Regions from separate parts of the Enterobacter chinensis genome, predicted to be linked through region 1. Evidence: predicted binding sites of a transcription regulator. Region 1 holds the regulator's gene; the other holds the start of a gene.
The links. The regulator CRP, encoded in region 1, controls carbon source genes, mostly activating them, when cyclic AMP is high. The targets are predictions, from matches to a motif close to ATGTGANNNNNNTCACAT.
Positions count from the first base shown of each region.

Region 2: the regulator CRP is predicted to act here: its motif matches at 2,487-2,504, upstream of PYW49_RS14345 (mannitol dehydrogenase family protein).

Region 1 covers NZ_JARDVI010000008.1:48,768-52,982, forward strand. Annotated here, with positions in the region: gene PYW49_RS20915 (phosphoribulokinase) at 1-817, shown strand, start outside; gene PYW49_RS20920 (OsmC family protein) at 897-1,301, opposite strand; gene crp (cAMP-activated global transcriptional regulator CRP) at 1,613-2,245, shown strand; gene PYW49_RS20930 (YccS/YhfK family putative transporter) at 2,303-4,215, shown strand, end outside.
Region 2 covers NZ_JARDVI010000004.1:349,514-353,728, reverse strand. Annotated here, with positions in the region: gene setB (sugar efflux transporter SetB) at 1-94, shown strand, start outside; gene PYW49_RS14360 (YkgJ family cysteine cluster protein) at 91-345, opposite strand; gene yeiP (elongation factor P-like protein YeiP) at 510-1,082, shown strand; gene uxuA (mannonate dehydratase) at 1,200-2,390, opposite strand; gene PYW49_RS14345 (mannitol dehydrogenase family protein) at 2,596-4,062, shown strand; gene PYW49_RS14340 (CobW family GTP-binding protein) at 4,187-4,215, shown strand, end outside.

The DNA of each region.
Region 1 (4,215 bases):
CACCACCACCAGCCTCGCATTTCGCAAGATTTTCGCCCAGCTGAATCTCCGTGCGGCGGAGGTCGAAGGCGATAGCTTTCACCGCTACACACGTCCGGAGATGGACATGGCCATCCGTAAGGCGCGCGATCTGGGTAAACACATCAGCTACTTCGGCCCGGAAGCCAATGACTTCGGCCTGCTGGAACAAACCTTTCTGGAATACGGTAAGAGCGGCAAAGGGCAGTCCCGCAAGTATCTGCATACCTATGATGAAGCCGTGCCCTGGAATCAGGTGCCGGGCACCTTCACCCCCTGGCAGCCGCTGCCGGAACCCACCGATGTGCTGTTTTACGAAGGATTACACGGCGGCGTGGTCACGCCTCAACACGACGTGGCGCGTCACGTGGATCTGCTGGTCGGGGTGGTCCCTATCGTTAACCTGGAGTGGATCCAGAAGCTGACGCGTGACATGAGCGAGCGCGGCCACTCGCGCGAGGCGGTGATGGATTCCGTCGTTCGTTCAATGGAAGACTACATCAATTACTTAACGCCGCAATTCTCCCGCACGCACATTAACTTCCAGCGCGTGCCGACGGTGGACACCTCCAACCCGTTCGCCGCCAAAACGATACCGTCCCTGGATGAGAGCTTTGTGGTGATCCATTTCCGCAATCTTGAAGGTATCGATTACCCCTGGCTGCTGGCGATGCTGCAGGGCTCATTTATTTCGCACATGAATACGTTGGTAGTGCCGGGCGGGAAAATGGTGCTGGCGATGGAATTAATCATGACGCCGCTGGTGGAGCGGTTGATGGAAGGGAAGCAGATCGCATAATCAGTTTTGCCCGGTGGCGCTGCGCTTACCGGGCCAACAATCCGTAGGGCGGGTAAGCGCAGCGCCACCCGCCAAAAGATTAAGCCTCGATCACTTCATACGAATGGGTAATTTTTACCGCTTTCTCCAGCATTAACGCCACAGAGCAGTACTTCTCCGCAGACAGGTCCACCGCACGCGAGACCGCCGCGTCTTTCAGTTCTTTACCGGTGACAACAAAGTGCAGATTAATGTGGGTGAACAGGCGTGGCGCCTCTTCGCGACGTTCTGAGGTGAGTTTAACCTCGCAATCTGTCACGTCATGACGACCTTTTTGCAAAATCGACACTACGTCAATCGCACTGCATCCACCTGCTGCCATCAGCACCATTTCCATTGGGCTTGGTGCTTTGTCGCCGGAGTTACCATCCATCAAAATCTGGTGTCCTGACGCGGACTCGCCCAGGAACGTTAAACCTTCAACCCACTTCACGCGCGCTTGCATATTTTTGAACTCCAACGTTGCATTTTTGGTGACAGATTACGCGTGTGTTACATTTCTCGCAATGGAAGGCGACCTGCATCATGCTGAAGCGAGACACCAGGAGACACGCGGCGAAAGCTATGCTAAAACACTCAGGATGCTACAGTAATACATTGACGTTACACGTGTATGCAGAGGACATCAAACTTTACTGGCTGCGAAACGTTACGGTAGCCGACTTCCCAGGGTATGGGTAAGAATTCGATTGCAACCCCAGAGTCCGGATGCATCTGATGACTCTGGTGACAGCTTATAACAGAGGATAACAGCGCATGGTGCTTGGCAAACCGCAAACAGACCCGACTCTCGAATGGTTCTTGTCTCATTGCCACATTCATAAGTACCCATCGAAGAGCACGCTGATTCACCAGGGTGAAAAAGCGGAAACGTTGTATTACATCGTTAAAGGCTCGGTGGCAGTGCTGATCAAAGATGAAGAAGGGAAAGAAATGATCCTTTCTTATCTGAACCAGGGCGATTTCATCGGTGAACTGGGCCTGTTTGAAGAGGGCCAGGAACGTAGCGCCTGGGTTCGTGCAAAGACAGCATGTGAAGTGGCTGAAATTTCTTACAAGAAGTTCCGTCAGCTGATTCAGGTTAACCCTGACATCCTGATGCGTCTTTCTTCCCAGATGGCGCGCCGTCTGCAGGTCACCTCAGAGAAAGTGGGTAACCTCGCCTTCCTGGACGTGACCGGCCGTATTGCGCAGACCCTGCTGAACCTGGCGAAACAGCCAGACGCAATGACCCACCCGGACGGCATGCAAATTAAAATTACCCGTCAGGAAATTGGTCAGATCGTTGGTTGTTCCCGTGAGACAGTAGGCCGTATCCTGAAAATGCTGGAAGATCAAAACCTGATCTCCGCCCACGGTAAAACCATCGTGGTCTACGGAACGCGTTAATTCCGCTTAAACGGCGTGCCACCACAAGGTGTCACGCCGTTTTTGTCTCTACTCCCCATGTGGCGCAGGCTGATCTATCACCCGGAAGTTAACTACGCACTGCGACAAACGCTGGTGTTATGTCTTCCTGTGGCCGTAGGCCTGATCCTCGGACATCTTCAGCAAGGCCTGCTGTTTTCTCTCGTCCCTGCCTGCTGCAACATTGCCGGTCTGGACACGCCGCATAAGCGCTTTTTCAAACGCCTGATTATTGGCGGCTGCCTGTTTGCGGGCTGTAGCCTCGCCGTACAGCTTCTGCTTGCCCGGGATATTCCGCTGCCGCTGATTCTGACCGTGCTGGCCATGACCCTCGGCGTCACGGCCGAAATCAGCTCGCTGCATGCCCGCCTGCTTCCCGCCTCATTGATTGCGGCCATTTTCACGCTTAGCCTCGCCGGAAATATGCCGGTGTGGGAGCCGCTGCTGATCTACGCCCTGGGAACGCTGTGGTACGGGCTGTTTAACTGGTTTTGGTTCTGGCTGTGGCGCGAACAGCCGCTGCGTGAATCCCTGAGCCTGCTCTATGTGCAGCTGGCGGATTACTGCGAAGCCAAATACACCCTGCTCACCCAGCATACCGATCCGGAAAAATCCTTGCCGCCGCTGCTGACGCGCCAGCAAAAGGTGGTGGATCTGATAAGCCAGTGCTATCAGCAGCTGCATATGCTCGCCGCCAACAAGAACCACGAATACAAACGGCTGCTGCGCACCTTCCAGGTTGGGCTGGATCTGCAGGAGCATATCTCCGTTAGCCTTCACCACCCGCAAGAGGTGCAAAAGCTGGTCGAGCGCAGCCACGCCGAAGCGGTGATCCGCTGGAACGCGCAGACCGTGTCGGCGCGCCTGCGGGTCCTGGCTGACGATATTCTCTACCACCGCTACCCCACGCGCTTTAACATGGAAAAACAGCTCGGCGCACTGGAGAAAATCGCGCGCCAGCATCCGGATAACCCGGTCGGCCAGTTTGCCGCCTGGCACTTCAGCCGCATCGCCCGCGTGCTGCGTACACAGCGCCCGCTTTACCCCCGCGATCTGATGGCGGATAAGCAAAAGCGGCTTCCGTTATTGCCCGCGCTCAGAAGCTATCTTTCTCTTAAATCTTCCGCTCTGCGCAACGCCGCCAGAATTAGCGTTATGCTCAGTACCGCCAGCCTGATGGGCATGGCGCTGCATCTGCCAAAACCCTACTGGATCTTAATGACCGTGCTGTTTGTCACCCAGAACGGTTACGGCGCTACGCGGGTGCGTATTCTGCATCGGGCCGGCGGAACGATGGCGGGGCTGATTATTGCGGGCGTGACGCTGCACTTCCACGTGCCGGAAGGTTATACCCTGGCAGGGATGCTGGCGATTACGCTGGTAAGCTACCTGATTATCCGCAAAAACTACGGCTGGGCGATGGTGGGCTTCACGGTGACGGCGGTATACACACTGCAGCTGCTCACGCTCAATGGCGAACAGTTTATTGTCGCCAGGCTGATTGATACCCTGATCGGCTGCCTGATTGCCTTTGGCGGCATGGTCTGGCTGTGGCCGCAGTGGCAAAGCGGGCTGCTCAGGCAGAACGCTCACGACGCGCTGGAGGCCGACCAGCAGGCCATTCGCCTGATCCTGAGCGACGACCCGCAGCCCTCCCCGCTGGCTTATCAGCGGATGAAGGTCAACCAGGCGCACAACGCCCTGTTCAACTCGCTCAACCAGGCAATGCAGGAGCCGGGCTTTAACTCGCACTATCTGGCGGACATGAAGCTCTGGGTGACCCACAGCCAGTTTATCGTCGAGCATATTAACGCCATGACGACGCTGGCGCGCGAGCACACGATGCTGACGCCAGACCTGGCGCAACGTTACCTGCAGTCGTGTGAGATTGCGTTGCAGCGCTGTCAGCAGCGTCTGGAATATGACTCGCCGGGTGAGTCGGGAGATTCGAA
Region 2 (4,215 bases), on a different contig from region 1:
GGCTGAAATCTGGAACTACCACACGGTGTTCTGGATTGCGCTGGTGATGTGTACGCTGACGATTGGCTGTTTGACGCGGATTAAAGACGTTTAAGGCGCGGTGAGCGCTTCCAATTCAAGAAGGTACGTCATCGCCTGCCCGCGCGTGCTGCCACACATTTCGGCAGTGGGCTGAAGCCCGGAGCAGACCTTCGGGCGCAAAGGCGAACCAAAGATCATACACAGATTCGTTTCCGAGAGCTGAACGCAGCGGGTATTGGCAGGCTTACCCTCGGGCATTCCTGGAATGGGACTTGAAATGGACGGTGCTGTACAGCACGCGCCACAGTCTGGACGGCAATCCATAAATGCTCTCTTTCGCTGGCGGACGCCCGCGTAGTCGGGCATCGCGCGCACAGTAACACCTTTTGCGTATTGATAGCAAAAGCCACGAATTCCACTTGCCTGAAAGGCCGCGCGCGAGTAATTTGGCGCGATATTTTTTACCTCCCGTAAACAGGATTACTGCAATGCCAAGAGCGAACGAAATTAAGAAAGGTATGGTGCTAAATTACAACGGCAAACTGCTGATTGTGAAAGATATCGACATTCAGGCCCCGAGCGCCCGTGGTGCAGCAACGCTGTACAAAATGCGTTTCGCCGATGTGCGTACCGGCCTGAAAGTGGAAGAGCGCTTTAAAGGTGACGATATCGTCGATACCGTGACCCTGACCCGTCGCTATGTCGATTTCTCCTACATCGACGGCAACGAATACGTGTTCATGGACAAAGAAGATTACACTCCATACATCTTCACCAAAGATCAGATTGAAGAAGAGCTGCTGTTCATCCCTGAAGGCGGTATGCCTGACATGCAGGTCCTGACCTGGGACGGCGTGCTGCTGGCGCTGGAACTGCCTCAGACCGTCGATCTGGAAATCGTTGAAACGGCGCCAGGCATCAAAGGCGCGTCCGCAAGTGCGCGCAACAAACCGGCTACCCTGACGACCGGCCTGGTTGTGCAGGTTCCGGAATATCTCTCTGCTGGCGAGAAAATCCGCATCCATATCGAAGAAAAACGCTATATGGGTCGCGCTGACTGATTGCGGCATTTGTCGGGTGGCGGCTTCGCCTTACCCGACCTACAAAAACACAAAAACCGGCTCTCAGGCCGGTTTTTTTGTAGGCCCGGTAAGCGTAGCGCCACCGGGCAACAGAGCTTACAGAAGCTCCGGATACTTCGTCATCTTCAGCGCCAGCTCAACGCCGCGCACTTCCGCCATCCCTTTAAGACGGCCAATCGCCGAATAGCCTGGGTTAGTTTTCTTACGCAGATCGTCCAGCATCTGGTGTCCGTGATCGGGGCGGAATGGAATAGGACGCACATCGCCCGCCTGCTTACGACGCGCCTCTTCCGCCAGAATAGCGTCCACCACCGCGACCATATTCACATCACCGCCAAGGTGCGCCGCCTCGTGGAAGGTTTTCGGGTTCTCTTCACGACAGGTCGCGCGCAGATGCGTGAAGTGGATACGATCGCCGAAGGTTTCAATCATCCGTACCAGATCGTTATCCGCGCGCACGCCGTAGGAGCCGGTACACATGGTAAAGCCGTTATAGATGCTATTTACCGTCTCTTTCAGCCACTGCATATCTTCAAGGGTGGAAACGATACGCGGCAGGCCCAGGATAGGACGCGGTGGATCGTCCGGGTGCACAGCCAGGCGTACTCCTGCCTCTTCAGCTACCGGCACGATAGCACGCAGGAAATACGCCATATTTTCACGCAGCTGGTGCTTATCAATATCGCCGTACTCCGCCAGACGCGCGCGGAACTGATCCAGCGTATAACCCTCTTCTGCACCCGGCAGGCCAGCAATAATATTACGGGTCAGTTTTTCGATGTCTGCGTCACTGGCGGCGTTAAACCACGCCAGCGCCTGCTGCTGCTCTTCTGCGGTGTAATCCGCTTCGGCGCCAGGACGTTTAAGAATGTGCAGTTCGAATGCCGCAAAGGCAATCTGATCGAAACGCAGCGCTTTTGAACCGTCCGGCATCTGATATTCAAGGTCGGTCCGCGTCCAGTCCAGAATGGGCATGAAGTTATAGCAGACTGTATCAATACCGCAGGCCGCCAGGTTGCGAATGCTCTGCTGGTAGTTAGCAATCCAGGTCTGGTACTCCCCTGAATGGGTTTTGATATCTTCATGAACCGGAATACTTTCCACCACAGACCAGGTTAATCCCTTCTCTGCCAGCAGCGCCTGACGCTGTTGAATTTCTTCAACCGGCCATACCTGACCGTTAGGAATATGATGCAGCGCCGTGACGACACCCGTTGCGCCAGCCTGACGCACATCATCAAGAGAAACCGGATCGTTCGGCCCGTACCAACGCCAGGTTTGTTCCATTGCCTCACCCTCTTAAGTTGTTATACCAATATGCGTTACTGCAATGACGACTACCATACATGTTTGCCGCTAAGGGTCAACATACCGCCACACATTGATTGATCAAACTCACATAACGGGGATATTTACGGCTCACCAATTTTATTTGCTGTCATATAACTTTACACTGGCATTGTTAATTAATGGTTAATCAGGTGTGTATTTCATGAAGACAATTGCCTCCACCTCGCTTCCTGCCCACGTTCAGCAACCTCGCTACGATCGCGCGCAATTACGCTCCCGCATCGTCCATTTTGGCTTTGGTGCATTTCACCGCGCGCACCAGGCCTTGTTAACAAACCGCGTGCTGAATGAAAAAGGCGGCGACTGGGGTATTTGTGAGATTAGCCTTTTCAGCGGCGATGTGCTGATGAGTCAGCTGCGCGCGCAGGATCATCTGTTTACCGTGCTGGAGAAAGGCGCTGAAGGTAATCAGCCGATCATCATTGGTGCCGTCCATGAATGCCTGAACGCAAAGCTGGACTCTCTGTCGGCGATTATTGAGAAGTTTTGTGAGCCTCAGGTCGCTATTGTGTCGCTCACCATCACGGAGAAAGGCTATTGCATCGATCCCGCCACCGGTAAACTTGATCTGCACAACGCGCGGATCGTCCACGACCTTGAAAACCCCTCCGCGCCGCATTCCGCTCCAGGGATACTGGTCGAAGCGCTCCACCGTCGCCGTGAGCGCGGCTTGCCCGCATTTACCGTGCTTTCCTGCGACAATATCCCTGATAACGGGCACGTGGTAAAAAATGCGGTGCTGGGCATGGCGCAGAAACGTTCCGCAGCGCTGTCAGAATGGATTGATAGCCATGTGAGTTTCCCGGGAACGATGGTCGACAGGATTGTTCCCGCCGCGACTGAAGCCTCGCTGGCGGAAATCACCGACGCGCTCGGCGTTGAAGATCCGTGTGCCATCAGCTGCGAACCGTTTATTCAGTGGGTAGTGGAAGATAACTTTGTCGCCGGCCGTCCAGCGTGGGAAGTTGCAGGTGTCCAGATGGTGCAGGATGTTCTGCCATGGGAGCAGATGAAATTACGCATGCTCAACGGCAGCCACTCTTTCCTGGCGTATCTGGGATACCTCGCGGGCTACGCGCATATCAATGAATGCATGGAGGACGCTGCATTCCGTGCTGCCGCCCGGCGGCTCATGCTGGATGAACAGGCTCCCACATTACGTATTAAAGATGTCGACCTCACCGCATATGCCGATAGCCTGCTCGAACGCTTTGCCAACCCGGCGCTACAGCATCGTACGTGGCAAATCGCAATGGACGGTAGCCAGAAGCTTCCGCAAAGAATGCTGGATGGGATCCGCGTTCATCTTGAGCGAAAAACGCCATGGCCGCTGCTGGCCCTGGGCGTGGCCGGCTGGCTACGCTACGTCAGCGGTACCGATGACCGTGGCAATGCGATTGATGTTCGCGATCCCCTCAGCGATAAAATCCGCGCGATGGTCAACGCCAGCAGCGAGGATGACCGCGTCAACGCGCTGCTGGGGCTGAGTGAGGTCTTTGGACACGATCTCGCGCAAAATAGCGTTTTTATTGAGGCTGTCAGCGAGGCCTGGCAGCGCATTACCCGCCATGGCGCACGCCAGGCTGTTATCGAAACGTTAAATATTTAACGATTATTGCGCTTAACGCGAACGGATGAGGCCTCCGTTCGCCCTTTCCCTTCTCACAGGTCACGTTTTTCGCCAGGATAGAGAGAACAGAGTTATAGCATCACACTTCTCTTGCGGAGCACACGTGACCAAAACCAACCTCATCACCGGTTT